2 regions of the Anaerotruncus sp. 80 genome follow, and region 2 is predicted to be linked to the other one. Evidence: riboswitches for the same ligand, from Rfam matches in the RefSeq annotation. Region 2 holds a riboswitch; the other holds the start of a gene.
What was found. Region 2 has a riboswitch for thiamine pyrophosphate ahead of thiC (phosphomethylpyrimidine synthase ThiC). Riboswitches for the same ligand answer to the same signal wherever they lie in the genome.

Region 1: linked by a shared signal. The riboswitch ahead of thiT (energy-coupled thiamine transporter ThiT) and the one ahead of thiC (phosphomethylpyrimidine synthase ThiC) in region 2 are both predicted to bind thiamine pyrophosphate.

What each region holds. Positions count from the first base shown of each region.
Region 1 is NZ_QWES01000023.1:40,436-56,195, reverse strand. Features, by position in the region: gene rpoN (RNA polymerase factor sigma-54) at 1-845, shown strand, start outside; gene gap (type I glyceraldehyde-3-phosphate dehydrogenase) at 1,023-2,042, shown strand; gene D1155_RS12095 (phosphoglycerate kinase) at 2,054-3,238, shown strand; gene tpiA (triose-phosphate isomerase) at 3,311-4,060, shown strand; gene secG (preprotein translocase subunit SecG) at 4,131-4,364, shown strand; gene D1155_RS12080 (sodium-translocating pyrophosphatase) at 4,469-6,484, shown strand; gene ybaK (Cys-tRNA(Pro) deacylase) at 6,797-7,291, shown strand; gene D1155_RS12070 (GNAT family protein) at 7,303-7,806, shown strand; gene D1155_RS12065 (AzlD domain-containing protein) at 7,824-8,135, opposite strand; gene D1155_RS12060 (AzlC family ABC transporter permease) at 8,132-8,848, opposite strand; gene D1155_RS12055 (glycosyltransferase) at 9,043-10,083, shown strand; gene D1155_RS12050 (polysaccharide deacetylase family protein) at 10,080-10,820, shown strand; gene D1155_RS12045 (lysylphosphatidylglycerol synthase transmembrane domain-containing protein) at 10,810-11,847, shown strand; gene D1155_RS12040 (enoyl-CoA hydratase-related protein) at 11,881-12,657, opposite strand; gene thiT (energy-coupled thiamine transporter ThiT) at 12,714-13,364, opposite strand; TPP riboswitch at 13,417-13,528, opposite strand; gene D1155_RS12030 (thiamine diphosphokinase) at 13,573-14,190, opposite strand; gene D1155_RS12025 (DUF975 family protein) at 14,272-15,033, shown strand; gene D1155_RS12020 (ATPase) at 15,141-15,760, shown strand, end outside.
Region 2 is NZ_QWES01000012.1:73,891-89,650, forward strand. Features, by position in the region: gene D1155_RS07420 (vitamin B12-dependent ribonucleotide reductase) at 1-2,073, shown strand, start outside; TPP riboswitch at 2,189-2,298, shown strand; gene thiC (phosphomethylpyrimidine synthase ThiC) at 2,383-3,687, shown strand; gene D1155_RS07430 (amino acid racemase) at 3,732-4,409, opposite strand; gene D1155_RS07435 (DMT family transporter) at 4,716-5,636, shown strand; gene D1155_RS07440 (aminopeptidase) at 5,712-7,091, shown strand; gene D1155_RS07445 (EamA family transporter) at 7,160-8,041, shown strand; gene D1155_RS07450 (L-serine ammonia-lyase) at 8,129-9,334, shown strand; gene D1155_RS07455 (YitT family protein) at 9,485-10,378, shown strand; gene D1155_RS07460 (YitT family protein) at 10,474-11,358, shown strand; gene D1155_RS07465 (MoxR family ATPase) at 11,740-12,687, shown strand; gene D1155_RS07470 (DUF58 domain-containing protein) at 12,727-13,788, shown strand; gene D1155_RS07475 (transglutaminase domain-containing protein) at 13,778-15,760, shown strand, end outside.

The DNA of each region.
Region 1 (15,760 bases), on a different contig from region 2:
TGCGGGAGTGTCTGATCATCCAATTTGCTGCCAAGGGACTTTTGACCGATGAGATTGAATATATCATTGAGAACATGCTGGAGGAATTGGCAGATAATAAGATTGCTTACATTGCAAAGACGATTGGCATTAAAAATCAGGAAGTACAGCAGATCGCTGATTTAATCAAGACCATGGAACCAAAACCCGGCAGAGTTTTTTCTTCTGGCGAAGCGACCAGATATGTGGTGCCGGACATCATTGTCGAGAAAGTAAACGATGAGTATCAGGTGATGAACAACGATACCAGCATGCCGAAATTGATGGTGAGTTCTTATTATAATAAATTATCGGCAGAAGCGAAGCAGGATGAGGAACTGAACAAATACCTGACCGACCGGTTCAATGCGGCGGTATGGCTGATCAAGAGCATAGAGCAGCGGAAACAGACCATATATAACGTGGCCAGCGCTGTTGTTAAGTATCAGCAGGATTTCTTCGATAACGGAGAGAAATCGCTGAAAACCCTGACGCTGAAGCAGATTGCAGAGGATGTTGGCGTACACGAGTCTACTGTCAGCAGATCCATCAATGGAAAATATATGCAGAGCCCTCGCGGCGTTTTCGAACTCAAGTATTTTTTCTCCAGCGGGGTTTCAGGCGAAGATGGCACGGGTGTTTCATCCAACAGCGTAAAGTCCATCATCAAAGAGATTATCGCAGGAGAGAATCCGCAGAAACCTTACAGTGATCAGGATATGGTTGAGATATTAAAAAATAAGGGAATTGATATATCCCGAAGAACTGTTGCAAAGTATAGGGAGGGCATGAATATCCTGTCTTCCTCCAAGCGGCGCAGGTTCTAATGGCACTTGCCCCCAATTTCTGAAAGAAATTGAAGGGAATGCCTTATGCTATAAATTCCCAAGAGGGCAAGCTTGTTAAGCGATGCTCAATTGGTAGAATTTAGTCGTATAATGGCGCTTGCCCCAATGCATTTGACATACTTTAATTTGATATAAAGAGAGTTATGGAGGTAAATTATGGCAATTAAAGTTGGTATTAGTGGATTCGGAAGAATCGGCAGAGTGGTGATCAGAGCTGCAATGGACATGCCTGAAATTGAAATCGCAGGCATTAACGTTCGTAATGCAGACATCGATTACCTGATTTATATGTTGAAATATGATACGACATTTGGTCGTTTTCCTAAGAGTTTAGATAAATATGAGGAAGGTATCATCATTGATGGCAAGAAAGTTCCTGTATTCAGCGAATCAGAAGCGAAGAACATTCCTTGGGACAGATGCGGCGCAGAATACATAGTAGAGGCAACAGGTGCTTATACTACAACAGAGAAGGCACTTGACCATGTAAAGGCGGGCGCGAAGAAGGTTATCATATCTGCACCGGCAAAGGATAAGACTACGCCTACATTTGTTTACGGTGTTAATACAGATGAATATACCAGCGATATGCAGGTTGTTTCCAACGCATCCTGTACTACCAACTGTTTAGCGCCGCTTTGCAAAGTTCTGGAAGATAACTTTGGTATTGAACAGGGACTAATGTCGACAATTCACTCTGCAACAGCAAAACAGAAAGTAGTAGATGCTCGTTCCATGAAAGACTGGAGAACTGGCAGAAGTGTATTTGGAAACGTGATTCCATCCACTACAGGCGCTGCTAAAGCAGTAGGGCTGGTTATTCCGTCTTTGGCAGGTAAGATGACAGGTATTTCCTATAGAGTGCCGACTGCTGATGTTTCTGTAATCGACCTGAATGTAGTACTGAAAAAATCCGCATCCTACGATGCGATTTGCAGAGCTGTTAAGAAGGCGTCAGAAACTTATCTCCACGGCGTTATTGAGTATGTGGATGATGAAGTTGTTTCCGGAGATTTTGTCGGTGATCCGCATACTTCTATCTTCGATGCGAGAGAGGGTATCGAACTCAACGACAAGTTCTTCAAATTAATTGCGTTCTATGACAATGAGTATGGATATTCCAGCAAAACTTTAGAGCTGATTAAACATATGTACGAGGTAGATCACGCAAAGTAAAGAGGCTAAATATGAAAAAAACCATTAGAGACATTGCGCTCAAAGGAAAAAAAGTAATTGTAAGATGTGATTTCAACGTTCCCCAGAAGGACGGTGTCATCACAGATGATAACAGAATCAAAGCAGCACTGCCGACAATCACTTATCTTAGAGAGCAGGGCGCTAAAGTGATTCTCATGTCCCATCTGGGAAGACCGAAAGGTGAGCCGAAGATGGAATTTACACTGAAACCTGTAGCAGACAGATTAGCAGAACTGCTGGACTGCGAAGTGAAGTTTCAGAGCTGCCCTGAAGTGGTGTGCGACACCATCAGAGACATGGCGGCTTCCTTAGAAGAAGGTGAAGTTATGCTTCTTGAAAATGTTCGTTTCCGCAAAGAAGAGACGGACAATGGAGCAGAATTTGCCAAAGAACTGGCTGATCTTGGAGAAATTTTTGTTCAGGAAGCCTTTGGAACAGCGCACAGAGCGCATGCTTCTACAGCAGGTATTGCGGACTATCTTCCTGCAGTATCAGGATTCCTCATCGAAAAGGAGGTCAAGTTCCTTGGAGATGCGCTTGAAAATCCTAGCAGACCTTTCGTTGCCATCATGGGTGGCGCCAAAGTAGGAGACAAAATTCCTGTCATTGAAAATCTGCTGAAGAAAGTCGATACGCTGATTATTGGCGGCGGTATGTCCTATACTTTCTTTAAAGCAATGGGACTGGAGATCGGAACTTCCATTTTAGATGAAGCGAATATAAATCTTGCAGCGGAGCTGATTGAAAAGGCTAAGTCGGCAGGTGTAGAACTGCTGCTTCCTGTCGATGTTGTCTGCGCTAAGGAATTTGCCAATGAAACAGAGACAAAAATTACAGACAGGGATGGGATTCCTTCTGACATGATGGGACTTGATATCGGACCAGCAACGGTTCGCCTTTATGGTAAAGTGCTGAGAGAAGCGAAGACCATCGTATGGAACGGACCTGTCGGCGTTTTTGAAATGCCGACCTTTGAAAAGGGAACTAAGGCAATTGCTGAGATTCTGGCAGAGAGTGATGCTGTGACAATTATTGGCGGCGGAGATTCTGCAGCGGCAGCAGAGCAGTTTGGACTTGCGGACAAGATGAGCCACATTTCCACAGGCGGCGGCGCATCGTTGGAATTTTTGGAAGGAAAAGTACTTCCGGGCATTGCCGTCATTGAAGAAAAATAATAATTTATTGTAATCTTACATGCAGTGGAGAAGTCTCCTCTGCATGTTTTATAGGAATAGGAAGGAATAGAGATGAGAATTCCACTAATTGCAGGAAACTGGAAAATGTATAAAACCACAGAAGAAGCGCTTGCTTTTGCAAAGGAACTGAAAACAATGTATGGAGATACTGACGTAAAAGCTGCAATTTGTGCACCATATACGCAGCTTGCGGCATTGGTACAGGCTTTTTCTGGAAGCGGAATCGGTGTCGGTGCTCAGAATGTTCATTTTGAAGAAGAAGGTGCATTTACTGGAGAAGTTTCACTAAATATGCTCAAGGAAATTGGTGTAGATTACTGTATTGTAGGTCATTCGGAAAGACGTCAGTACTTTGGAGAAACTGATGAGACGGTAAATTTGAAACTGAAGAAAATCCTAACCGATAGTGAAATCACGCCGATTTTATGCGTTGGCGAGGATTTGGCACAGAGAGACGCTGGGATCGAACAGGAAGTTGTATGTGCGCAGATAGAAAAGGCTTTTGCAGAAATTTCTGCAGAGGATGCTGCTAAAGTGGTGGTAGCCTATGAACCAATCTGGGCAATCGGTACCGGCAGAACCGCAAGTCCCCAGCAGGCAGGAGAAATGTGCGCATGGATCAGAAAGTCTATCGAAGGTCTTTACGATGTAGATACCTGTGATAAAGTGATTATCCAGTACGGAGGCAGCGTAAAGCCTGAAAATGCAACGGAAATTATGGATATGGACGAGATTGACGGCGCGCTGGTTGGCGGGGCTAGTCTGGATTCGTCTAAATTTATGGAGATTGTCAACTTTTAGCAGGAAAACACTTGATTTTTCGTGGTTCTTATGATAAAGTTAAATGGTTAAATTTAAAGGAGGGAATAAGATGAAGATCGCTCTTATGGCATTACTGGCAATTGCAAGTATCGTTCTGATTTTAAGTGTTCTTCTGCAGTCTGGTAACAGCGATGGTTTATCCGGTTCTATTGCAGGCGGTGCAGAACAGCTTTTCGGAAAGAAAAAGGGCAGAGGATACGAAGCAATCTTAAGCAAGATTACAGTCGTATGCGCTGTGTTATTTATCGTGCTTTCACTTGCTATTGTTTCAATGTTTAGTTAATAATTTAATTTAAAATATTTGTTTGGTTTTATAAGAGGCGCGTGCATATGCGGTGCCTCTTTAAACGCGTTATAAACCAGACAAGAAAATGGAGGTATTATATTATGAATTGGATTGTACCAATCGCGGCTGCGGTCGGACTGTTGGTAGCCTTCTGCTTGTCCTCCTGGATCAGCAAATCTGACGAAGGTACTGACAGAATGAAGGAAATCGCAGGATACATCAGAGAAGGTGCTATGGCTTTCTTAAAGAGAGAATACAAGACCATGGTTATCGTAATTGCTGTGCTGTTCCTGCTCATCGGATTTGGCCTGCAAAGCTGGATTACTGCAGGACTGTACCTAATTGGTGCGCTGCTGTCTGTACTGGCAGGTTTCTTCGGTATGAACGTGGCAACCAAAGGTAACGTAAGAACTGCATGGGCTGCCAAAGAAGCAGGTATGCCAAAAGCGCTGAAGATTGCATTCAGATCTGGCGCTGTTATGGGTCTTTGCGTATCCGGTCTTGGACTTTTCGGTCTTGGCGTAGTGTTCTGCGTACTGGATCTTGCAACTGTTACAGAATGTATCACAGGCTTCGGTCTGGGCGCTTCGTCTATGGCGCTGTTCGGAAGAGTAGGCGGCGGTATCTATACCAAAGCTGCTGACGTAGGTGCTGACCTTGTTGGTAAGGTAGAGGCAGGTATCCCTGAAGATGACCCGCGTAACCCTGCCGTTATCGCTGATAACGTAGGCGACAACGTAGGTGATGTTGCTGGTATGGGTTCCGACCTGTTCGAATCTTATGTAGGTTCTATTATTTCTGCTATTACTTTGGCTTCCGTTGCTGTTGCCAATGCACCAGAAACTGCAATGTTCTCTGAAACAACTGCTGCACTGTTCCCGCTGCTGCTTTCTGCAGTAGGTATCATTGCTTCTGTACTGGGAATTCTGATGGTAAGAGGCAGCGAGGGTTCCAACCCTGCAAATGCCTTGAACATGGGTACTTACATCAGTGGTATCATTGTAATCGTTGCTTCTCTGGTTATGAGTAAGTATATGCTGGGTGATTTCACTTATGCATTTGCAATTATTGCAGGTCTGGTTGCAGGTATTGCAATTGGTAAGATTACAGAAGTTTACACTTCCGGCGATTACGGTTCCGTTAAGAAAATTGCTGAACAGTCTCAGACAGGTGCTGCTACTACTATTATCAGCGGTCTGGGCGTTGGTATGATGTCCACTCTGTGGCCAATTATCATGATTTGTGTAGCTACTTTCGTAGCATATATGTTTGCAGGTGTTTATGGTATCGCACTGGCAGCTGTAGGTATGCTGTCCACAGCAGGTATGACTGTAGCAGTTGACGCTTACGGTCCTGTATCCGATAACGCTGGCGGTATCGCAGAAATGTCTGAACTTCCACACGAAGTTAGAGAAATCACCGACAAATTAGACGCTGTAGGCAACACTACCGCTGCAATCGGTAAAGGTTTTGCTATCGGTTCTGCTGCTCTGACTGCACTGGCTCTGTTTGTATCCTATGCAGAAGTAGCAGGCATTTCCGAAGTAGGAATTAACCTGCTGAACCCAATCGTAATTATTGGTCTGTTCCTGGGTGCTATGCTGCCGTTCCTGTTCTCTGCTATGACAATGAACTCTGTAGGTAAAGCAGCTAACCAGATGATTGAAGAAGTTAGAAGACAGTTCAGAGAAGACAAAGGCATCATGGAAGGCACTTCCAAGCCTGACTATGCTAGATGCGTAGATATCTCCACTGGTGCTGCTCTGAAAGAAATGGTTATGCCAGGTCTGATGGCAATCATTGCGCCTTTAGCAGTTGGATTTATTTTAGGTGCTGAAGCTCTTGCAGGTATGCTGGGCGGTGCACTGTCTGCAGGTGTACTTCTTGCAATCATGATGTCCAACGCAGGCGGCGCATGGGATAACGCTAAGAAATATATCGAAGAAGGAAATTACGGCGGTAAGGGAAGCGAACCTCACAAGGCTGCTGTTGTAGGCGACACTGTAGGTGACCCGTTCAAAGATACTTCCGGTCCTTCCATCAACATCTTGATTAAGCTGATGACAATTGTATCCGTAGTATTCGCACCAATGTTTGGCGCTGGATTACTGGGCTAATCAGTATCATTGATGAAAACTACATCGCACTGCACGGGAAACCTGCAGTGCGATGTTTTAATTTCGGTGTTAAAATGAAAAAATGTTAGCTGTAAATTTCAGCACTTGTTGCAATGTATTTTATTTCCAGTTTTCATCTTTTCTTCAAACGATTTTCAAAATCTCGATTTTGTCCGCAAAAAGAAACCATTTTTGGCAGTTTTGAAAACCCAACAGAGTTTTTACGAAAACTGGAAGATATATTCAAAGTTATTGTCACTTTGTCGTTCCTGTGATAGAATAATATGGATTTCATTAAAAAAGGATACAGACATGGCAAAGAAAGAAAAAGAGCCAAAAACCAATGCGGTACGCATGGTGGCGGCGAAAGGGATTGCTTATCAGCTACATACTTATGAAGCGCCGGAGGGCTTTTTAGATGGTGTTTCAGTGGCAGAGCAGGTAGGACAGAATCCTGATATGGTATTTAAGACTCTGGTTCTCGTAGGACATAGTAGACAGAATTACGTCTGTGTGATTCCTGTGGCATGTGAACTGGATCTAAAGAAGGCGGCGAAGCATTTTGGAGAAAAGAATATCGAAATGATCCATGCGAGAGATATTACGAAAATTACCGGTTATATCAAAGGCGGCTGCTCTCCGGTCGGTATGAAGAAATTATTTCCGACTGCTATTGACGAAAGGGCGAAGAATCATCAGAGGATTTGCGTCAGTGGCGGTAAGGTAGGACTGCAGATAGAGCTTTCACCGGTTGATTTGGCAGAATTAGTTGGTGCACAGTTCACCCATTTAACGAGAGAAGAATAAGGAGGCTGCTTATGAATATCAGAAAAGCCGCTGAGACGGATTTTATAGAGATTTTGGATATCTATGCCTATGCCAGAAATTTCATGTCGGAAAACGGAAATCCAACCCAGTGGGCGATTTGGGGTTACCCCGAAAAAGAACTTTTGGAGGGAGATATGAAAAGGGGCAATCTTTACGTCATGGAAGATGGAGGCAGTATCTGTGGCGTATTTGCTTTTATTATAGGTGCTGATCCGACCTACGACAGAATTGACGGCGGTCAGTGGCTAAACGACAGAGCCTACGGAACCATTCACAGAATCGCAGGAAACGGCACGGTGAAAGGGCTGTTGCAGCAGTGTGTGGATTTCGGATTTACCTTGATTGACAATATTCGTATTGATACCCACGAGGACAACAAAATTATGCAGCATTTGATTCAGAAGTGTGGTTTTACTTACTGCGGAATCATTTCTTCGAAAGATGGATCGCCAAGACTTGCATATCAGATGGCAAAGGAAAACCCCGGCACATAGGAAATGCCGGGGCTTTTTTATAAGAAAAGTTCCACCAGATACACTGCTGCACAGGATGCCAGAGCAACCGTGAAGAGATTGCCGGAAAACCACGCTACGATAACGGCAACGGCAAAGGCGACCATCCCTGAAATTAAGCTGCTGGTTGCCGTGATGATAGCTGGAAACGCCATGACAGCCAGTGTCACATACGGCACATAGTATAAGAAAGATCTGATAAAGGTGTTGGTAATCTCTTTTTGGATTAGCGTGAGCGGCAGGGCGCGGATTGCATAAATGGTAGCAGCCGCAACCAAAAGATAGATATATGTATTCTGTTCGAAGTTCATGACTGCACCTCCTCAGTAGTGTTGACCGGCTTGATGATTGCCGCGGCTGCTGCAATCACCAGGGTGAGAATGATAATTCTGGTGCCGGAAGAAATCTCTGATAGAACCGGCAGAAAGGTAAAAGCACAGCTTCCTGCCATGGAAGCCAAAACTACCAATGCGATGGCTTTGTCGTTTTTTGAGGCTGGAATCACCACTGCCAGGAACATACCATAAAGCGCTACGCTGAGTGCGCTTGCAAGACTGACAGGCAGGATATTGCCGACCAGAGCGCCGAGAATGGTTCCAAGTACCCAGCCTGGAGAAGCAACTGTGGCAGCACCTAGAGGATAATATGGATTCAGTTCTCCCTTGATTGATGCAGAAATACCGAAAATTTCGTCTGTTACAAAATAGGACAGCAGCAGCCTTTTGGGCAGGGAAGTGTTCGGATTAATCTTCTGTGACATGCTGCAGGACATGAGAAAATATCGGATATTAATAACCAGCTGCGTGATAATCATGGCAATATAGCCTGACTGACCTGCAATGACTGTTAATACTGCAAATTCACCTGCAGAAGCGTGCATCAGAAAAGACATCAGACCAGCCTGAAAAGCATTGATGCCCATTGATTTTGCCGCAATTCCCAGTGTAAAACCTACCGCAAAGTAACCAAGTGCGATAGGGGTACCATCTTTTAAACCTTTTAAATATTGTTTTTTATTGTTCATACGTTTTTTATCGCCTCATTGTAAAAATTCGTCTTGTTCTATTGTAATCTATCTGATTTACTTAGTAAACCCAATTTTTTCCCAATGTAAGAATTTCGTAATAAAAACATTAATGAATCTTAATTTCCTATTCATTGGCAGTTAAGATTTATGTTGTACTATGGTAGTATCATAAATCAAAAGAGGTAGAGGATATGAACATTCTAATTTTGACAGGACGATTCGGCATGGGGCATGTTAAAGCTGCCGAAGCAATCAAAGAACAGATTTTACAAGAAAACAGAGATGCAAAGGTAACGACGATTGATTTTATCGACTATATGTTTCCTGTACTCAGTAAAACGATTTATCAGGGGTTTAATTTTATGGTAAGCCGTTGCTCGGGACTTTATAATGCGATGAATAAGGCAGCAGGAAAGAATAGTGGGGTGCCGCTGAAGCTGACTTTTACCAGAAAAATTGACAGACTCATAGAGGAACATAATGCGGATGCTATCGTGGTAGCATTTCCTGTATGTTCCCAGTATATTTCCTCTTACAAGAAAATGAGACAGTGCAGTATACCGCTTTATACCTATATCACGGATATTACTGCGCATGAGGAGTGGATTGCACCGAAAACAGACAAGTACTTTGTTGGGGATATATCGACGAAAAATGCGTTGCTTTCTAAAGGGGTCAGCGAAGAGAAGATTGAAATCACAGGCATCCCGGTAAGACAATGTTTTTATCAGGAGTACGAAAAACAGAATACCGGCAAGAAAGAGGTGCTCATCATGGGTGGAGGCCTAGGGCTTATACCGTCTTCGGAGGATTTCCTGGAAAAGCTATCAAAGTGTCGTGATATAAAAGTAACTGTAATCACAGGAAAAAACGAGAAACTGAAGCGGGAACTTGAGAAAAAATTCCCAGCAATTGAAGTCATTGGGTATACACAAGAAGTTAACCACTATATGCAGCGGGCGGATTTGATTATTACGAAGGCAGGCGGTATTACGACCTTTGAAGCAATTGCGACAAAGACACCTCTTTATATTATAAAACCATTTCTTGAACAGGAGTTTGGCAATGCTAAGTATATTGAAGATCATAACATTGGCAGGGTTTTATGGGACACCTATGCCGATGAAGCAGAAGATATTTTACAGCTGCTCAGACATGACAGACTGCTGGAGACAATGAAGAAAAATATGCAGGAAATAGGAAAAGGATTTAGTAAAGGGTTGATTGCATGAAAAAGAAATTATTAATAACGACATTGCTAGGAATGGGAATTGCAGCAGGCTACAGCTATATACCGTCGCAGCTTGGAAAAGTGCAACAGAGGCTTAAGCAGAACGCAGAAGATGCAATTCAGTCCCTGGCAATACGAGAAAAGGTGCTTTATTTGACTTTCGATGATGGTCCGCATTCTGCGTATACAGGAAAATTACTGGATTTACTGGCAGAGTATGAAATAAAAGCGACTTTCTTTGTAGTAGGAAAATTTGCGGAGGATAATTCTGATCTCGTCTTGCGAATGGCACAGGAAGGGCACACTGTGGGAATCCATTCTCTGGAGCATAAAAGTGCAATGATACAGACACCATCTTATACCCGCTGGGATTTTAAGAAGAGCCTGGAAATCATGGAGGATTTGGGCATTGACGTAAAATACTACAGACCGCCTTGGGGACACGTCAACTGGTCTACCTTGCAGCAGATTAAAAGTCACGGTCTGCAAAAGGTTCTTTGGGACGTGATGGTCGGTGACTGGGAGGAAGACTCTGATGAAGAACAAATGCAGTACCGGCTGCTAAAGCACGCATCGCCGGGGAGTACTATCTGTCTCCACGACGGCAGAGGCGATGGAGCAGTACAAAACGATGCACCTCTTCGCATGATTGAGACGTTAAAGAAAACCATTCCCCTTTGGCTGGAAGAAGGGTACAGATTTGAAACCATAGATGAGAAGTATAGACATGAAAATTAGCTTTATAAAATTATGCAAAAACGGCGGCTTATTTCTGATACTATTATTGCTGACTTTTTACAGTATCTTTCGGGAAACACAGCCGTCACAGATTTTGTCAGCTGTATCAGGGGCAGATATAAAGTATCTATTGCTGGCGATCTGTGCTATGGGGATTTTTCTTCTCGGAGAGGGACTGAACATTGGACGTTGTCTGCAGCTTTTTGAAAAGAACAGGTCTGTGCTTTGCGGCATCAAATATGCTGTTTGCGGATTCTTTGGAAGTTCTGTGACGCCGTCTGCTTCCGGTGGACAGCCGCTGCAGCTTTATTTTATGCACAGGGACGGCGTAAATCTGTCCCATGGAACGCTGGCGCTGCTCTTTGAACTGCTCAGCTATCAGATTGTAACCATTGTGTTAGCTGTACTTGGTTTTTTTGCTGTGCAGGATACAATTTCGGCGTCCATGGGGGATATGAAGGTATTGCTGTTTTTTGGAGTTGGCCTCAATGCGGTTGCGATGATAGTACTAATCTGTGCAATTTTTTGTGGACAGGTGGCTGAAAAGATAGTTAGTTTATTTGTAAAGTTTGCAAAGAAATGCAGTGAGGAAAGGGGAGCACGTCTGGAAGAAACCCTGACCAGCGCGCTGCAGGAATATCAAAGGAGTGCGGTTTTCTTAAAGCAGAATAAAAACATTTTTGTTAAGACCCTGGTAACGACAGTTGTACAGATGATAGCTATGTACAGCATTCCTTACTGGATTTATTTAAGCTTAGGCTTGTCAGGATATTCGGCTGTAACTGTGATTTTCTTGCAGGCGGTGCTTTTTGCTTCTGTATCTGCACTGCCGCTGCCGGGCGCTATGGGAGTCAGCGAAGGGGCATTTTCTATCCTGTTTCAAACTCTATTTACAGGAGGGCTGCTGCCGGGTGCTATGTTGCTCTCAAGAAGCATGAGTTTTTATCTGCCACTTGCGGTCAGCGGAATTTGCACGATGATTTTGCTGGTAGGTGTTAAAAAGTGCACCATTAGACCTGAAATTTAGGCTATTGGTGCACTTTTTATCTTCTTGCGAAATTTATTTATTCTTAAATTCCGGTGCTCTCTTTTCCAGGAAAGCAGCCATGCCTTCTGTCTTGTCTTCGGAGCCAAAGGCAGCGGTGAAGGTTTCGATTTCAAATTTGCTTGCGGATTTCATATCCATATCGTAACCGTTGTTGATAGCGGTTTTAGCAGTTGCGATAGCGATAGGAGCCTTAGAAGCGATGGTTTTAGCAACTTTTTCGGCTTCTGCAATTAATTCCTCAGGTGCGGAGATTTTCTCAACCAAACCGATTCTATACGCTTCAGAAGCAGGAATCATTTCAGCGGTCATAATCAGGTATTTTGCCATGCCTTTGCCGACCAGTCTAGCAAGTCTCTGTGTGCCGCCAAAGCCTGGGATAATGCCAAGGCCAACTTCCGGCTGACCGAATTTTGCTTTTTCGGAAGCGATTCTGATGTCACATGCCATGGCGAGTTCACAGCCGCCGCCGAGAGCAAATCCGTTGACTGCAGCGATTACAGGCTTTTCGATGTTTTCAATCAGGTTCATTACTTTGTGACCCATAATCATCATCTGGCGACCTTCCAAGGCAGTGAGCTGGTGCATCTGCGCAATATCAGCGCCTGCAACAAAGGCTTTGCCTTCGCCAGTTAAAATAACTGCCAGAACGTCTTTATCTGTTTCAATTTTGGTGAAAGCGTCATAAAGCTCAGTAAGTACATCCATGTTCAGCGCGTTCATTGCTTTCGGTCTGTTAATGGTAACGTAAGCAATATTTTCTTTTATTTCGTATTTGATGTTCTCGTACATGTTTTTTCTCCTTCTTACATATATAGAAAAATAGTCCTTGTTAATAATATAACACTTTATAAGCTCTTTTTCAACCCTTCAAAAGCGTTCTTCACAGGAGAAAGTGAAATAATTATCAATGTCAGGATTCCTTCAGCGGCAAGATAGGTGAAATTATACCATAAAGACCAAGTAACCGCGTTAAATCCTTCAGGTGCATAGCTGCCGAAGAAGACAATGCCGGAGAGGGCTGCACAGATATAACGCACGAAGAGTCCCAGCACGTAGCCTTTTGCAAGACCGTTTTTCTTATCCTTAAATACGCCGGCAAGTCCCAGAGCGCCGAAAGCGAAGGGATAATCCACAAGAAGCTGCACGGGGTGAATGACGTAAGGGCTGAACAGCAGATTCAAAAGTCCCACGACAAAGCCACAGATGACGCCTCGGCGGGTCCCCAGAAAATAGCCGCAGAGGGCGAGGGGAAGCATGGAAAATACCGTAACCGTTCCGCCAAATGGCATTTCAAAGAGTTTCAGCTGTCCAAGCCCCAGTGCCAGCGCAGCGAGCAGGGCAGAAATCGTCAGTGCCTTTGCATCAGGCTTTTGTGATTTGTTTTCCCGTTCTTCCTTGGACGGAATTAGAATCAAAGCAAAAAATACGACAATCACGGCAATGATGATAACGTGACCAATGGTGGATTCAAAGAATCCCTGCATGTTTTTGAACATAAAAAATACCTCCATCTTGTAAATGATTGGAGGGGAACTGAACCTGGCATATGTGATATAATCAATGCTTCCCTACGGCAGTACTAACTGCATCAGGTGTTGAGGGTCTGGCTGCGCCCGAAGGCTGACAGTCATTCTCAGCAAAAGCTCCCCTAGCGAATACAATAATAAGGATAGTGCGATTTTTCCATTTTGTCAATGGTTAATTTTACAGGTCTTTGGACAGAATAATGAGAAGCATGCCGTCCGTAAAAGAAACTGTAGCAGAATCACAGATAATTTCATTGCTAACACCTAAAGTGGTTTTATTCGTCAGGTGGTGATTCGTTAGTGGATATTTGACACCGCGGAGGGTGACATTTTTTGCATCGTCTCCGTAGCTGATAATACCCAGATAGGTATAGGCGTTTTTTGGAACCGTGTAAGTGCCGGGCGCAACCATAAAGAGGTAATTTTGTCCATCAATAAGGCTAAGACGAATGGTTGTGCCGCAAAATTTTGCAAGCATGCCGATATTGCCCATGGTATGGTCAAAGCGGCCTCCAAGCCCGCCGAGGAGGGTAATATCTTTATAACCTTTGGAAACTGCCAGATCAATGGCAGCTTCGCTATCGGTCATATCCTTTTCCATGGGAAGCTTGATGACATCGCCAGAAGGTACGTTCATGGAATCGTAGTCGCCGATGAGAAAGTCAGGAGAAAGCCCCAGTTTTTGGGCAATAAGCAGACCGCCGTCGGCACAGATAATCTTATTAAACTCAGAAAAATCAACGGTCAGACTATCTGCGTGTTCAAGGTGTGAAGTAATAATTAAGGTTTTTTCCATAGGAATTCTCCGATTTCAATTGTATTTATTCTACAGATATTATATAATATTTTTATCGAGTTTAAAATAAGGAGTTTTTATATGTACAATATTATTGTAAGAGAAACCAGTTCTGAAATTCGTGCTATTGCGCGCAGCTCTCTGAAAGGCTGCTGGCCTCAGGTGGCAATCGGTGTGTTTTTGTACTATGTAATGACAATGACAATTCCGGTTCTTTTAGGCTATCTAATGCCTTTTGCATCCTACAATTACTATAATACGTTTTTTGAACAATCCATTAGTCTTTCTTATGTAGCCAGACTGTATAATCTAGTGCTGACCGGCGCCTTTGAGCTGGGACTTTGCAGTTTTATGATTGGATTTTTCCGCAGAAAGGAAAGCAATCCAGCAGGCATTTTCAATGGATTTGAGAACTTTCCAAAGGCTTTTTGTCTGTTTGTCGTACAGAATATCTTCATTGCCCTGTGGGCGTTGCTTTTGGTAGTTCCAGGAATTATTGCGGCAATTCGTTACAGTCAGGCATTCTATGTTCTTGCTGATCATCCAGACAAGGGTGTTATGGAATGTATCGAGGAGAGCAAACGTATGATGAATGGCAACAAGGGCAAGTTTTTCTGCCTGATGCTGTCCTTTATCGGCTGGGCAATTCTGGCCGCAATTCCGAGCGCATTTATGCCAATAATTCCTGGCATAGTTGGCGAAATTATTGATTTGGTATATTCTATTCCAGTTTTCTTTATGCTGACATATCTTTACGTCACACGAGTGGTATTTTACGATTTAGCCAGTGGTCATCTGGTTGCAAAGTCAGAGCCTTCGCCGGAAGATAGCTATTACTTCTAATAATGATTATAAAGAGCGCTTTCTTAGGAAGGCGCTTTTTCAGTTGGAACAAGTGACAAGGGTTCCTTCATATGATAGAGAATCAGAAATAGATTGGAGGAATTACATTGTCTATCATACGTCACTATTTCCCTGGCAATAATACGCCAGAGGGATTTTTCTCTTACTACGGATACATTCTTGGACAGCGTGAGGCAAGCCGTATCGTTTGCATTAAAGGCGGTCCCGGCACAGGAAAATCTACTTTTTTAAAGAAGGTGGGCAAAAGACTTTCGGAAGCGGGGGAAAGTGTAGATTTTCTGCATTGCTCTGCAGACGATAATTCCCTGGACGGAATCATTCTGCCAGATAGAAAAATCGCTTTTGTGGACGGTACCAGCCCTCATGTTATAGATCCCATTACGCCGGGAGCTGTTGATTACATCATTAACTTCGGAGAATTCTGGAACGACAAGAAAATCGCAGACTGCAAGGAGGACATCATCCGCTATAACGAAGAATGCTCCGGATGGTACAAAATCGCTTATAATTATCTGGCGGCAGCAAAGAAAATTTACGATAGCATGGCAACCATCTACGATGACGGAATTGAGGTTTCTGAGATTTACAAGTTGGCTGCAGATATCATCGGTCAGGAATATCAGAAATATGATATTTCTTTTAAGTCTGGTGCAGTAAAAAAATTCTTTGCAACGGGTCTCACATGGGAGGGCAGTATTTCCTATCT
Region 2 (15,760 bases):
ACTCTGATGAATGCGGGTAGAGTTTTGGGGCAGCTTTCAGCCTGCTTTGTTTTGCCGGTGGAAGACAGTATGGAAGGAATCTTTGATTCTGTAAAGAATGCGGCATTGATTCATAAGTCTGGTGGGGGTACGGGATTTTCTTTTTCAAGACTTCGTCAGAGTGGATCAGCCGTTAGATCTACGGGCGGCGTTGCCAGCGGACCTATCAGCTTTATGAAGGTATTCAATGCGGCAACGGAGGCTGTGAAACAGGGTGGCACTAGACGAGGTGCTAACATGGGTGTACTTAGAATTGATCACCCGGATATTTTGGACTTTATCAACTGCAAAGCAGACAATAAAGAGATTACAAATTTTAACATTAGTGTTGGTATTACGGAAGCTTTTATGGAAGCGGTAGAGAGCCAGAGTGATTATGATCTCATCGACCCGAAGACAAAGCAAGCGGTAGGACATCTCAGCGCAGAAAAGGTCTTCGACCTTGTCGTTGACCATGCGTGGAAAAACGGAGAGCCGGGCATTATTTTCCTGGACAGGCTTAACCGCGATAATGTGACCCCGACGCAGGGCGAAATTGAAAGTACCAATCCGTGCGGAGAACAGCCGCTGCTGCCATATGAAAGCTGCAACTTGGGCTCCATTAACTTGGTGAAGATGCTGAGAAAAACGCTGACGGGCTATGAATTTGACTTCCGTCTTTTGGGAGAAACTGTAGAGCAGGCAGTGCATTTTCTGGACAATGTCATCGATGCCAATAATTATCCTTTGGATAAGATTGCAGAAACGACCCGTGCGTCCCGTAAAATCGGACTGGGCGTAATGGGATGGGCAGATGCTCTTTTAATGCTGGGTATTCCATATAATTCTGATGAAGCTGTGGAGCTTGCTGAAAGAGTCATGGGGTATATCAATACGGCAGGTCATGCGGCAAGCAGTAAGCTGGCAGCAAAGCGCGGAACTTTCCCGTTATTCTCGGTCAGCACTTTAAAGGATGGGGCTGCTATGAGAAATGCGACGGTGACTACCATCGCTCCGACCGGCACGCTTTCTATCATCGGCGGATGTTCTTCCGGTGTAGAACCGGTCTTCGCCTATGCGTTTATCCGCAATATTATGGATGGCACAGAGATGATCGAGGTGAATCCGGTTCTGACAGAGAAATTGAAAGAACTGGGGCTTTATAGCGACAGACTGCTTCGCAGAATTGCATCAGAGGGAACTATCGCTCACTGTGAGGAAATCCCGCAGGAAGTGCGCGATGTTTTCGTTTGCTCACACGATATCAAGCCGATTGACCACATTAAAATGCAGGCAGCTTTCCAGCGCCATACGGACAACGCCGTTTCAAAGACTGTAAACTTCCCTAAGGAAGCCACCAGAAACGAAGTGCGAGAGGCATATCTTCTGGCATACAAAGAAGGCTGCAAGGGTGTGACTATTTATCGTGACGGCAGCAGAGAAGAGCAGGTACTTAATATCGGCAAGGTAAACAGAGAAGGTGCATCTGCGCAGACTGCGGCAGCTTGCCCGACCTGCCAGGAGGAACGCTACGGTCATATCGAACCGCGTCCGCGTCCTGACGTAACCCGCGGCTTTACAGAAAAGATGAAAATCGGCTGCGGAAGCCTTTATGTGACGACCAACTACGACGAAAACGGCATTTGCGAAGTGTTTACCAGTACGGGAAAAGCCGGCGGCTGCCCAAGCCAGAGCGAAGCTACAGCGAGATTGGTATCGGTAGCGCTGCGCAGCGGTATCTCTATTCAGGAAGTTTATGATCAGCTGAAGGGAATCAGATGTCCGTCTACCATCAGACAGCAGGGCATGGGCTGCACATCCTGTCCAGACGCTATCGCAAGGGTGATTATGAAAGTTTCTAAGATTATTGAGGAACAGTCAGGTGAAACCGCAGCGTCGGTAGCACCAACTGCTGCAGCAGTACCTGCACAGCAGAGCCAGAAAGTACCAGCATCTGCCAGTGAGATTCATGCTTGCCCGGAATGCGGAAGTGTAGTGGAACATGAAGGCGGCTGTGTGATCTGCAGAAACTGTGGATTTTCTAAGTGCGGCTGATAAATGCGTCTTGCGGATGGCGAGCTGCGTAACGCATACCGCAGTCGCGTGCCACCGCATCGGATTGTAAAGAATTTCTTGCAATTTGTAAGATACAGTGCTAAGATAAATATATAAACATAAAAAAGGGAGCTCATAGTAATGGGCTGAGAGGGAGCTGATACTGCTTCGACCTGCAACCTGATTTGGATAATGCCAACGTAGGGAAATATGGACGATTTACTGCCAATGGACCTGCGGGGACATTGGCAGTTTGTTTTTTTGCGGCGGCTGCAGATGTCCGAAGATACGTAAGGAGGAAAAACGAAAATGAGAGCATATGCAACACAGATGGAAGCTGCACGCAAAGGGATTGTAACCCCGGAACTTGAAATTGTAGCAAAGAAAGAGCGCATGACGACAGAAGAACTGCTGCCTCTTGTGGCATCTGGTAAAGTGGCAATTTGCGCCAATAAAAATCACAAATGTATCGATCCGGAGGGAGTCGGTTCTATGCTGCAGACCAAGATTAATGTGAACCTGGGTGTTTCCAGAGACTGTAAGGATATGGATGTGGAACTGGAAAAGGTCATGGCGGCAGTCAATATGGGAGCCCATGCCATCATGGATTTATCTTCTCACGGAGATACAATTCCTTTTCGCCGCAAACTGACAGCGGAATGCCCTGCCATGATTGGAACGGTGCCGATCTATGACAGCGTGATTCATTACCAGCGGGATCTGGATACGCTTACTGCGAAAGATTTTATCGATGTAGTGAGACTGCACGCAGAAGACGGCGTGGATTTTGTAACGCTGCACTGCGGCATTACCCGAAAGACCATCGATCAGATCAAAAAGCATAAGCGGAAGATGAATATTGTTTCCCGCGGCGGCTCTCTGGTCTTTGCATGGATGACTATGACCGGTGAGGAAAACCCGTTTTACGAGTACTTTGATGAAATTTTGGATATCTGTAGAGAGTACGACGTAACTATTTCTCTGGGAGATGCCTGCCGTCCAGGCTGTCTTGCCGATGGATCCGATGTCTGCCAGATTGAAGAGCTGGTGCGTCTGGGTGAACTGACAAAGCGTGCCTGGGAAAAAGATGTGCAGGTAATGGTAGAAGGACCTGGACATATGCCGATGGATCAGATTGCGGCGAATATGAAGCTGCAACAGACCATCTGCAGCGGCGCACCATTTTATGTGCTGGGTCCAATTGTGACAGATATTGCCCCGGGTTACGATCATATTACCTCTGCTATCGGCGGGGCTATCGCAGCAGCTTCCGGCGCAGCATTTTTATGCTATGTAACCCCGGCAGAGCACTTGGCACTGCCGAACGTGGAAGACGTAAAACAGGGGATTATCGCTTCCAAAATCGCAGCCCACGCAGGGGATATCGCAAAGGGTGTTCGCGGGGCTCGTGAAATGGACGACCGTATGGCTGATGCAAGACGAGAGCTGGATTGGGAGGCACAGTGGGCATGCGCCATTGATCCTGAGACGGCAAAGGCAATCCGTGAGGAACGAAAACCAGAACATGAAGATACTTGCTCTATGTGCGGAAAGTTCTGCGCTGTCAGAAGTATGAACAAAGCTCTGGCAGGGGAACATATTGATATATTATAAGAAAATAAGCAAAACAGCCGTTTCGATAGCGGCTGTTTTTTAGTTTATTCAATCGCCATCTTTGCGGCGGTTTCTCCGTGTATGATTGTCGTATCAAAGAGTGGGATTTCGGTGTGTTCCTGCTGCATCAGCATGCCGATTTCGGTACAGCCGAGGATAACGCCCTCTGCGCCGGAAGCAGTCAGCTTTTCGGCAATCCTGTAAAATTTCTTTGAGGATTCTTCTTTGACAATACCAAAGCCAGTTTCCTCAAAGAGTACTTTGTCGATAAACGCCCGGTCGTCTTCTTCGGGGATGAGGACTTTCAGACCTTTTTCCTCCAGCCTGCCGCGATAAAAATCTTCTTCCATGGTGATACGGGTTCCCATGAGACCAATACAGGAAATACCTTTTGCGAGAATTGCGTCAGCAGTGGCGTCTGCGATATGCAGCAGCGGCGTTTTTATGTGCGCCTGCAGGAATGGAGCATGCCTGTGCATGGTGTTGGAACAGATAATATAATAATCACAGCCTGCGGCTTCAATCTGGCGTGCGCCTTCCAGCAGCACCTGCTCCTGTTCATCTTTGCGGGTGATAAAAACATCTTGCAGGTTGACGTTGGCGAGAACCATTTTGGCGCAGTTGTATTCGCCCAGTGCATTTGCGACATAGTGATTGATGTATTCGTACATTTGCAGAGAGGAATGCCAGGACAGACCTCCAATCATGCCGATGGTTTTCATGATAACACCTCCAGTGGGATTTTTGTTTTCTTTAGTTTACTTGATGGGACAGAAAAAGTCAATGCGAGGCAAGACGAAGGATATGACAAAGGCACGAAAAATATGTCAAAATTGAATTCACGCTTTGCCGTGGGGAAGAGAAGGGATTCATGGCTTTACTGTGATAAGCTGCAGCATAGCATGGTTTTAGAAAATTTCCAATGAAATAGGTATTATACCAATCATTCTAAAATTACACCCTTTTAAATGCTTTTTTCTTCATGCTACAATATAAGCTAGAGTTGGCTAGAGCTAGGAGGAATTGCCATGAATCAGGGAAAGAGCGTTTACAGCAAGGGAATTATTATTGCAGTTTTCAGCGAAGTTCTCTTTGGACTAAGCTTTATTTTTATTAGAATGTGCGTCAACGATGTGTCGGTATTTACACTACTGTCGTGGCGTACCATCGTAGCGTTTTTCGCCATGACCATTTGCGCAGTGCTGGGCATTATTAAAATCGATTTAAAAGGAAAAAATTTGAAGCCGCTTCTGCTTCTCAGCTTTTTTCAGCCGGTTTTATATTTCATCATGGAAACTCTGGGCGTGCAGAGAACTACGGCGGCGGAAAGCGGAGTGCTTCTTGCCTGCATTCCTATTATTACTATGCTGTTTAGTGCAGTATTTCTGCGGGATAAGCCGACCAAGCTGCAGATTGCATGCATGGTAGTAACTGTAGCCGGCGCAGTGATGATTGGAATGGGTGGTGAGCTGACGACTTCCAGCAGCTTCCTTGGATATTTGTTTCTGCTTGTTGCCATGTGCAGCGAGTCAGCGTACGCTATTACTTCCCAGAATATCAAAGGCTTTAACAGTGCAGAAAAAACTTATGCGATGATTGTCAGCGGCGCGGTAGTGTTTACCGGCTGCGCCCTTGTGGAACATGCAATGAACGGAACGGTTGTCGAATTTCTGACCCTGCCTTTACATAACAGCGGTTTTTTGGTGTGCATTTTGTATCTGTCTTTAGGGTGCAATCTGATTGCGTTTCTTTGCGCAAATTATTCCATCTCTATCATCGGTGCGACAAAGCGTGCCGCCTTCGCAAGCATAGCTTCCGTAACGTCAGTCCTTGGCGGAGTATTTTATCTGGGTGAAACTTTTACGAAAACCCAGATTATAGCAACGGTGCTGGTACTTGCAGGTGTTTATGGGGTAAATCGGTTTGGAAAAAATGGCGAAGAGGCGTAAGGAAAATCTTTCCTTGCATTATCTCAATCTTTGGGCTAAGATAAAGGATAGAAAGAAGTAAAGGAGTAATGTCAAATGGAAAGACCAAACGCTTGGAAAAGCTATAAGGAAAATGATTTAAAGGCTCTTGAGACTCTTTGCGAAGAGTATAAGGATTTTTTAGACAAAGGCAAGACCGAAAGAGAATGTGTAAAGAATACCATCGAAATGGCAAAAGCTGCGGGCTATAAAGACCTGGCGGACGTAATCAAAGCTGGAGAAAGTCTGAAGGCTGGCGATAAGGTTTATGCGGTTTGCATGGGCAAGACCATTGCCCTGTTTCACATCGGCAAAAAGAATATCGAAGACGGCATGAACATTTTGGGCGCTCACGTAGACTCTCCGAGACTGGATGTGAAGCAGAATCCGCTTTATGAGGACTCCGATTTTGCATACATGGATACGCACTACTACGGCGGTGTGAAGAAATACCAGTGGGTAGCAATGCCTCTTGCCATTCACGGTGTAGTTGCTAAGAAAGACGGACAGGTAGTCAATGTCGTAATCGGTGAAGATGAAAATGATCCTGTCGTTAGTATTACAGATCTGCTACCGCACCTTGGCGCAAAACAGATGGAAAAGAAGGCGGGCTCTGTCATCGAGGGCGAAAATCTGGACGTACTCATCGGCAGCAAACCCCTTGAAGGTGAAGAAAAGGATGCTGTAAAGGCAACTATTCTGAAGCTATTAAAAGAAAAATATGACATGGAAGAAGAGGATTTTCTCTCTGCTGAGCTGGAAGTGGTTCCGGCAGGAAAGGCAAGAGATACAGGGCTTGACCGCAGCATGATTATGTCCTACGGTCAGGATGACAGAGTTTGCGCGTTTACTTCCCTGAAAGCCCTGCTGGACGTGGAAGATATAGAAAAAACGGCATGCTGCATTCTGGTAGATAAAGAAGAAATCGGCAGCGTAGGTGCAACCGGTATGGAATCCAAGTTCTTTGAAAATGCAGTAGCAGAACTTCTTGATAGAATGGGGCAGTATAGCGAGCTTACGCTGCGCAGAGTGCTGGCTAACTCCAAAATGCTTTCCTCTGATGTAAATGCTGCTTACGACCCGCTCTTCGCAGACGTTTACGAAAAGAAAAACGCTTCCTTTGCAGGTCGCGGTATGGTATTCAGTAAGTTCACAGGTTCTCGCGGCAAATCCGGCTCCAACGACGCCAACGCTGAGTATATTGCTGAAATCAGAAATATCATGGACGATGAAGGAATCCACTATCAGCTGGCAGAACTGGGTAAAGTCGATATCGGCGGCGGCGGTACGATTGCGTACATTCTGGCGCTTTACGGCATGGACGTTATCGACTGCGGTGTAGCGGTACTGAACATGCACGCACCTTGGGAAGTAACCAGCAAAGCTGACGTTTACGAAACCAAGAGAGGCTATGAAGTATTTCTGAAAAGAATGTAATTAAAATGACATAAAACGGGCTTTTTTCGTTTAAACTACTGGAAACAAAACGAAAGGAGCCTGTTTTTATGTGGCTTTTACTTGCGGTGATTTCTACGCTGTTTATCGGTGTATCAACCATACTTTCTAAAATCGGAATTAAGGACGCCGATGCTTATGTGACCGGTGCGGTGACAAATACGGTGCTTCTTGCGGCTTTTGCAGGAACAGCACTTTTTTCTGGCAGCTTCGGGCAGGTCAGTGATATGACCATGAGCACATGGCTTTCGGTACTTGCGTCCGGCATTGTCTTGTCCATCTCATGGGCATTTTATTTTCTGGGACTCAAAGGCGGCAGTGTCAGCGTATTTCTTGCCATTCAAAGTCTTACCATCGTCATTTCCATGATTCTTTGTGCGGTATTTATCAAAGAAAAAATTACTGTATTCATGATGGTTGGAACGGCATTGATTATTACTGGAACCTTACTGATGATGGACAGACAGGAACTTGCAGCGCTCTCAGGCAAAGGTCTTTGGAATAGTGAGCAGCGATGGATTCTTTTTGCGGGACTTTCCGCGGTTTGCGCGTCTATTTCCTATGTCATCGTAAAGTCGGATACTGAGCCTATCGACACCAATGTGACTTCCACTTTTCGTTACATCATCGTGGTTGTAATGCTCTGGCTTTTGCTGGCGAAGAAAGGAAAGGGCAGAGAGTTTGGGGAAATTTCCCCAAAGACATGGCTGTTTATTCTGCTGGGCGCAGCAGCTTCCGGAGCCGGTCATGTGCTGGTGTATAAGGCTCTTTTCCTTGGAAAAGCGGCGGTCATTATGACTATTTACCGTATGGGCATGGTGATTTCCATCATTCTGTCCCGGATTTTCTTGAAGGAAAAACTTTCAGCAAAAGGCTGGGGCGGGTTTGGACTGCTGGTTTTGGGCGTCATATTGTTTGCGGTAGGCAGATAATTTTAGGGTTGCGAGGTAAGGAGATTTCCGTATATAATGCTAGATGAAATGATTTGATTTAAGTCTAAAAAAGAAAGAAGGAATATTATGGAATCACTTCGAGAATTATACAGAATCGGCAGAGGACCGTCCAGTTCTCACACCATTGCACCGACCCTGGCAGCGGAAATTTTTGCAGAGGAGACAAAAGATGCTGCTAGCTATAGAGTTACCTTGTATGGTTCTCTTTCAAAGACGGGAAAGGGTCATATGACCGATGTAGCGATTTTAGATGTACTTGGCTCTGACAAGTGTGAAATGATTTTTAGTGATACACCGGACGAAGAGCTGCCGCACCCTAACACCATGTTTTTTGAAGCGCTGGACGCTGCGGGCAGTGTGACATGTCAGATGGAAATTTACAGCGTGGGCGGCGGACGTATTGCCGTCAAAGGGCAAAAGCCTGCAAAGCCGCAGGATGTATATAAGCTGGAATCCTTTGAGGAAATACATGCTTACTGCAGAGAGAGGGATATTCGCCTTTGTGAATATGTTTATGAGACGGAAGGCGAAGAAATTCGTGATTATCTGCATGAAATCTGGAACCAGATGAAAGAAACTGTGCGCCGGGGGCTTTCTGCAGAAGGCACTTTACAGGGCGGGCTTTCCGTTCAGAGAAAGGCTAGGTATCTGTATCGCCAGAATCATATTGATGAAAGCCCGCAGACGAGAGAAAACAGGCTGGTATGTGCTTTTGCCTATGCGGTCAGTGAAGAAAATGCGGACGGTGGTATGGTGGTAACTGCACCGACCTGCGGCTCCTGCGGTGTGGTGCCGGCAACCCTTTACTACATGCAGAAAAACAGAAAGTATTCCGATGAGCAGATTGTGGATGCGCTGGCAACGGCGGGGCTTATCGGAAATCTGATTAAGACCAATGCCTCTATCAGCGGAGCTGAGTGCGGCTGTCAGGCAGAGGTAGGAAGCGCCTGCTCTATGGCTGCTGCAGGACTTGGCGAGCTTTTCGGTATGGAAATTGACCAGATCGAATATGCGGCTGAGGTCGCTATGGAACACCACCTTGGGCTGACATGCGATCCTATCAGCGGATTGGTGCAGATTCCATGTATTGAGAGAAATGCTGTTGCGGCTATGCGTGCGATTAATGCGGTAAGCTTGGCGAACTTTTTGACTCACACCAGAAAAATATCCTTTGACGTGGTGATAAAGACCATGTATGAGACAGGCTGTGATTTGTTCAGCAAATACAGGGAGACCAGTGAAGGCGGCCTGGCAAAGACGTATTTTGAATAAAGTTTAAAACAGTATGAAGAAACTGCTGCGAGGTAAGCTTGCAGCAGTTTTATATTATATTATCTCTTTACCATGCTAATGGGGGTCTATTGACAAGGGCGAGGCTTTGCTTTAGGATAGGTCTCAGTTATGATTTGAGGAGGCATGGTGTTGAAAAAAGAATTAAGTTTAAGGGATAATGCGGCGAGAGTCCTTTGCGTGATTGCAGGTAATGTTATTTATGCGCTGGCGGTGAAATTTTTTCTGATTCCGGGCGGATTGGTGACAGGTGGCAGTACTGGCATAGCCCTGGCGGTTAATCATTTGAGTGGAATTTCGATTTCAGGTTTTGTGCTGGTGTTTAATGTGATTATGCTGGCGGCGGGATTCCTTGTGCTGGGGAGCCGCTTTGCGCTGACCACCATTATCAGCACCTTTACATATCCGTTGGCTCTGGAAGGGCTTGACAGACTGTTTCCGGGCGCATTTATTACAGACGATGTGATTCTGTGCACGCTGTTTTCAGGTCTTGGTATTGGTATTGCAGTTGGCGTGGTGATTCGCGCAGGCGCCTCTACCGGGGGTATGGACGTGCCGCCACTGATTTTGCAGAAGTTCTGCAAGGTGCCGGTGTCAGTCAGTCTGTATGTGTTTGATACCTGTATTTTGCTGGCACAGGCATTTTTTACCGGTGCAGAAAAAATCCTTTATGGTATTGTGCTGGTCATGATTTATACGATGGTTATTGATAAGCTGATGCTCATAGGCACGACCCAGACAGAGATTAAAATTATCAGCGAAAAGTCAAAAGAAATCAATGAGGCAATCGGCGTGCAGCTTGACAGAGGAACGACACTCCTTTCTGCGAGAGGCGGTTATCTTGCACATCAGACAGAGATGGTCTTTACTGTAGTCTCAAACAGAGAAGTGCCCAAGGTGGAACGGATTGTTCATGGAATCGATCCTGCGTGCTTTATGACAGTCAGCAGAGTCAGTCAAGTCAGCGGCAGAGGATTTTCTATGGGGAAAGAATATAAGAAAAGCAAAACTGTAAAAGATGAATAAAAAATTAATCAAAATACGGATTAAATTTGTTTTAATAGACCAAAAGTTGTGATATAATCCTTTTCGGACGACTTTATAAGAGAAAGGGAAATATCATGAAACGGATCATCATTAACTATATTGCAGTTTTTGCAGGACTTGCCATCGCAGCATTTGGAATCGTGGCATTTGTGCTGCCTAGCGGTGTTATGATTGGAAGTTCCACGGGTGTAGGCAGAGTAATGGAGCACTTTTATGGGATTCCGGTATCGTATACGGTAATGGCATTTAACGGGATTTTGTTTCTGGCAGGCTGGATTTGTTTGGGGAAAAAGTTTGCCGGCTCGATTATTGTCAGCACTTTTGCGTATCCGATGTTCATCAATCTCTTTGAGCATACAAGATTTGCAGACGGAATTACGGACAATGTAATGCTGGCGACTATCTACGGCGGGGTACTGGCAGGCGTTGGCATGGGGATTGTAATAAAATGCGGCGCATCCACTGGAGGCACGGATATTTTAGCGATTATCTTCAATCGTAAGCTGGGCATTTCAGTGGGACTTCCCATGTACTTCATCGACTTTGCGATTCTTCTGACGCAGGTGATTTTTGCAAGGAACATGGAGGAAATCCTGCTGGGGATTCTGCTGACCTTTTTCTATTCTATGGTGGCGGACAAAGTGGTTCTCATGGGCGGAAGCTCGGTGCAGATCTTTATTATCAGTGAAAAGCATCAGCAGATGAGACGGGCTTTTGCCGATATGGTCATTGGAAATACAGTGTTTTATGGGGAATCCGGCTATCAGGAGAATAAGCAGGATATTTTGCTTTGTGTGCTCCCTGCTCGGGAATTGAACCGAGTGCAGCGAGCGATTTTAAGCATTGATCCGGAAGCCTTTTTTACTATAAGCAGTGTCAAGGAAGTGAAGGGCAGGGGCTTTTCCTTTGAGACGGGCGCAGCGAAACGGATAAGGCGGGAAAAATCAAATTTAACTTAAAACAGATTTTTCTCCTTAAAATGTATAAGTGAAAGGGCAAATCTTAACCGAGAATCGTAAAATGTCAAAAAAATGTATAAAAGTATTTGTCGTCGGTAGGCAGCGGCGGCTAAACTTATATGCATTTTTGCGTTTTATGCAAGAAAATTTCGGATTTGCTGCATATCTTGCAAATGATGTAAGTCTACTGCGCTTTCAGAACAGCGTTCTTATACATTTTTTTGAACATTTCTTGATTTGGGTTAAGTTTTCGTCTAAGAGTACCCGCCCCTTTTTTAAAATAGAATCAAAAGGAGAGAAGTGCCTTGAAAGCAGAAGATAATATATGATAAAATAAGAATATAGTTATCAGACAAGTCTGAATAGAAAAGGGGTGCTACCATGAATGAAGCAAGAACTGCGTTGCAGCAGGTAATGAAGGATGTAAACAGTATAATTTTAGGAAAAGAGGAGCAGGTAAAGCAGATAATTTTAGCACTGCTTTCCGGCGGACATGTCCTGCTTACGGATTTGCCGGGGACTGGAAAGACTACTTTGGCAGAGACCATTGCAAGGGAAATGGAACTGGACTATAAGCGGGTGCAGTTTACGCCCGATGTGCTGCCTTCGGATTTGACGGGATTTTCCATGTATCAGAAGGAAACGGAGCAGCTTGTTTATCAGCCGGGCAGTGTTTTCTGCAATCTGCTTTTGGCGGACGAAATTAACAGGACTTCGCCGAAAACGCAGTCAGCCCTTTTGGAGGTCATGGAGGAAGGTACGGTCAGTGTGGAGGGTGTTACCAGAAAAGTGCCGAGTCCTTTCTTTGTCATTGCTACGCAAAATCCGGAGGGAAGCGCCGGAACGCAGCCTTTGCCGGAATCACAGATGGAGCGCTTTATGATTTGTCTGTCTTTGGGCTATCCGGATTTTGACAGCGAGCTTGCTATGATTATGGGAAAAGGCGGAAGAACTGCGATTGAAACAGTAAAACAAAACCTCGACATTCAGACTCTGCAGGCAGTGCAGAAGCAGGTCGACGAAGTCTTTGCCGGTGAAGAGGTTTCTGCATATATTGTCAATCTGGTGCGAGGAACCAGAGTGCATCAAAGACTCCTTCAGGGAGCAAGTCCCAGAGCGGGTATCGCCCTTTGTCAGATGGCAAAGGCAGCTGCATGGCTTGACGGACGGGAGTTTGTTATGCCAAAGGATGTACAGGAAGTGTTCCCTTATGTGATGGGGCATCGTATTCGGACAGACCGCAGCGGCGAAGAGAATCAGGCGGAAAAGGCTGAAATCTTATCGGAAATTCTAACGAGAACCAAGAAACCTGCCATGGGTAAAAAATAGGAGCCAAGCTATGAAAAAAGTGTTTTAATTTCACTCTTTTTGGTCAGCTGGTATTTGGCAGGATTTTTCCATGCAGCGCACATCATGGTGCTGGCAGCAGCGGAAACGATGTTATTTCTTGCCATGTATCCTCTCAGTTGGTATTTGCGAAGTCGTGTGCAACTGAGCGCGGAGTCACTGCAGAACCTGCGGCTTCATACAGAAAAGGATGCCCTTTGCTCTGTGACAGTGGAAAATACTGGCGTGCTGCCAGTGACAAAGGTGCAGCTGAAATGGAATTGGGGATATCGCAGAAATCAGACGGCGTCTAAAAAGATGAAGCGAGATAAGAATTGCCGCAGGAGAAAGGAAAGTCGGAGTATTTCCTTAGATGCAAAGGAGGCGCTGCTGCTGAAACTGCCGGCTCGTGCGGAACTTTGCGGTCTTTTAGATGTAACCATAAAAAAAGCGTATCTTTGGGATTATTTGGGACTTTTCAGAAGGCGCTTTGCACAGAAGACATCTATAGAAATCGCAGTACTTCCGCCAAAACATGTGCTGCGTATTTACCTTGAAAGGGGCAGCGCAGCGGAGGAAGAGACAGAGCGGGAACTTTTTCAGATTCGCGAATATCAGCAGGGCGACAGAGCCAGGGATATCGCATGGAAGCAGAGTGTTCGTTCAGATAATCTCTTCGTAAAGGAATATCGTGAAATCAGTGACGCATGCAGTGAATTGTTTCTGGATTTAGCCGGGTGTGACGAGTATGAACCGGAAAAAATCAGTGCCTTTTATCAGGTGCTGTATGGGGTAGTTGCCGGACTTTTGGCGGTGGGAAGGTCTCTAAGAGTGTGCTGGCGGTGTGAGGACAACACGCTGCAGAGCGCAAGGATTAGTTCTGAGAGGGAAATAGACCTGCTTTTATGCAGACTTTACCGTGAAGAAGACCGGTTTAATGGATTGACAGCCGGCGATGAGGCGGCTTGTGCAAAAGGATTTTGTCTGGATTTAGAGCTGAATCTTTTCTATGGAAAGAAAAGGGTTGCGATTTTTGAGGCGGAAAAGCTCAGCGAACAGCTGGCGCAGACCGTTTATATCGGGGAGGGATTTGATGAAAAATAGAAATACCGTTTTCCATCTGATTCTTCTCTTGATTGGAATCTTGGGAATATTAACTTATGTGTTTGACATAGAGGACTTAATTTGCCAAAGGCAGCTGGTTGTCTTTGCGGCGGCTGCGCCATGCCTTCTATTTTGGAGCCTTTACGGGATTAAGGCGAAAGCGCTGCCTGTTGCAGTCGCTGTGCTTTTTGCAGGGTGCGTTCTCATTTGGGACGACTGGATTTTGGCACAAATTCAAATGTTTCCATATTTTCTCGGCTGTATAGAGGGTAGGCTTTACTGGTACATGTACGACATGACCGGATTTTTGGTCTGCGTCTTTGGCGGACTTTCTGTATTGCTGTTTTTGACAGAGTGCGTTTTGGGCTGGCATTTTATCATGTGGGTGCTGTCCATGGCGCTTCTGCTCAGCGTGCCGATTACCGGAATCGACCCCGGCTGGCTCTGTATTATTTTGCTGGGACTTTATCAGGTGCTTTTTACAGCGGTTCACTTTGGAGAAAAGGCAGAAGGAAGTCCAAAGGTGATGCGAAAAGCCGGAGGTATTACGGCAGGGATGCTGGCTGTTTTGCTGCTGGTCTCTCATGTAATAGCAGGAAGCGGCGATGGGTTTTTGTATCGCTGGGCGGAAGCGATTGACCCGACTTTGCAGCAGATTGAGAGTGAAATCACAATTACTGTGAAAAACCGGCAGAACGTGCGGAGAATTAACAGAGGAAATCTGTACACATCAGACACGGTGGTCATGGAAGTCCGTGCTGAGGAAAAGCCGACGGAGACCATCTATCTGCGGGATTTCAGCGGAGGTACATATAGCAACGGAACTTGGCTTCCCGCGGCGGACAGGGAGATTTTGAATGAGATAGATAGCAGAGCCGATACGGTAAATCGTTTTATTAATATGTATTACGACGTGAACCGTGCAGGCGCAGAGAAGGAACGGATTCTTTACGTAAGACGTGCAGATCAGGACTCGCCGTCTTACGGGATTTACTATGGTCAGTGGCACAATGCATCCTGGGAGAACCACGTGCTGCAAGCCGGGGAAGAGGGCTATGCATATTTTGAGAAAAAGGATATGGAGCCGGATTGGGATGCGGCGAGTACTTCTAACTTTTTTGCGGGAATTGATGAAAATGGAGATAACGTGTACAGCTTGGCAAGGAGTTATGCCTTTGACAGGGAGCGTAATCTGCATCGGCGTTACGAAGTAGCGGCGCAAAAGGCATATACGCAGATAAACAGAAGTAAGTTGCCGAATTTAAGTGCATTGCAGCAGGAAAATCCCATGGAAGGGGAAGCAAATATTACATCCTTTATCAAAAATTATTTGCTGACCCACGGGACGTATACTGATTCACCGGGGAGAATCCCTTTGGGAAAAGAGCCAGTGGAGCATTTTCTCTTTGAAAGCCAGCAAGGATACTGCCAGCATTTTGCTTCGGCGGCGACGCTGCTTTATCGTATGTATGGTGTGCCTGCCCGTTATTCCATGGGATTTGCGGTGAGACCATCGGATTTTGTGAAAAAAGAAGATGGAATGTATTATGCAGTCGTTACCGATGAGGAGGCTCACGCATGGCCGGAGATTTTCGACAAAGAACTGGGCTGGACGCCGGTTGAAGTAACGCCTGCTGATGAAGAAGCCGAGGGCACAGGAGCCGGTCAGCAGGATTCTGAGGGCGCAGGCCGTGAACAGAAGGAACCGGAAAGCAGTGATAAACCTGATTCACAGGACGGCTCGGAGAAAGACAATCGGCAGGAACAGAATCAAAATCCGAGCGGGGACCAAGAGGCAGGAAGCACGCCTCTTGGCAGAAGTCTTGTTGCACTGTTAGCGGCGATGATTGCTGCGTCAGGAGTTTTAGGAAGAAAAATATATTTGCGCTCTCTTGAGAAAATGAACTGCCGAAAGGCATTTGCGAAAATGCTGGAAAAACTGCAGGGTGCGGGAGTACTTTCCGGTTATGAC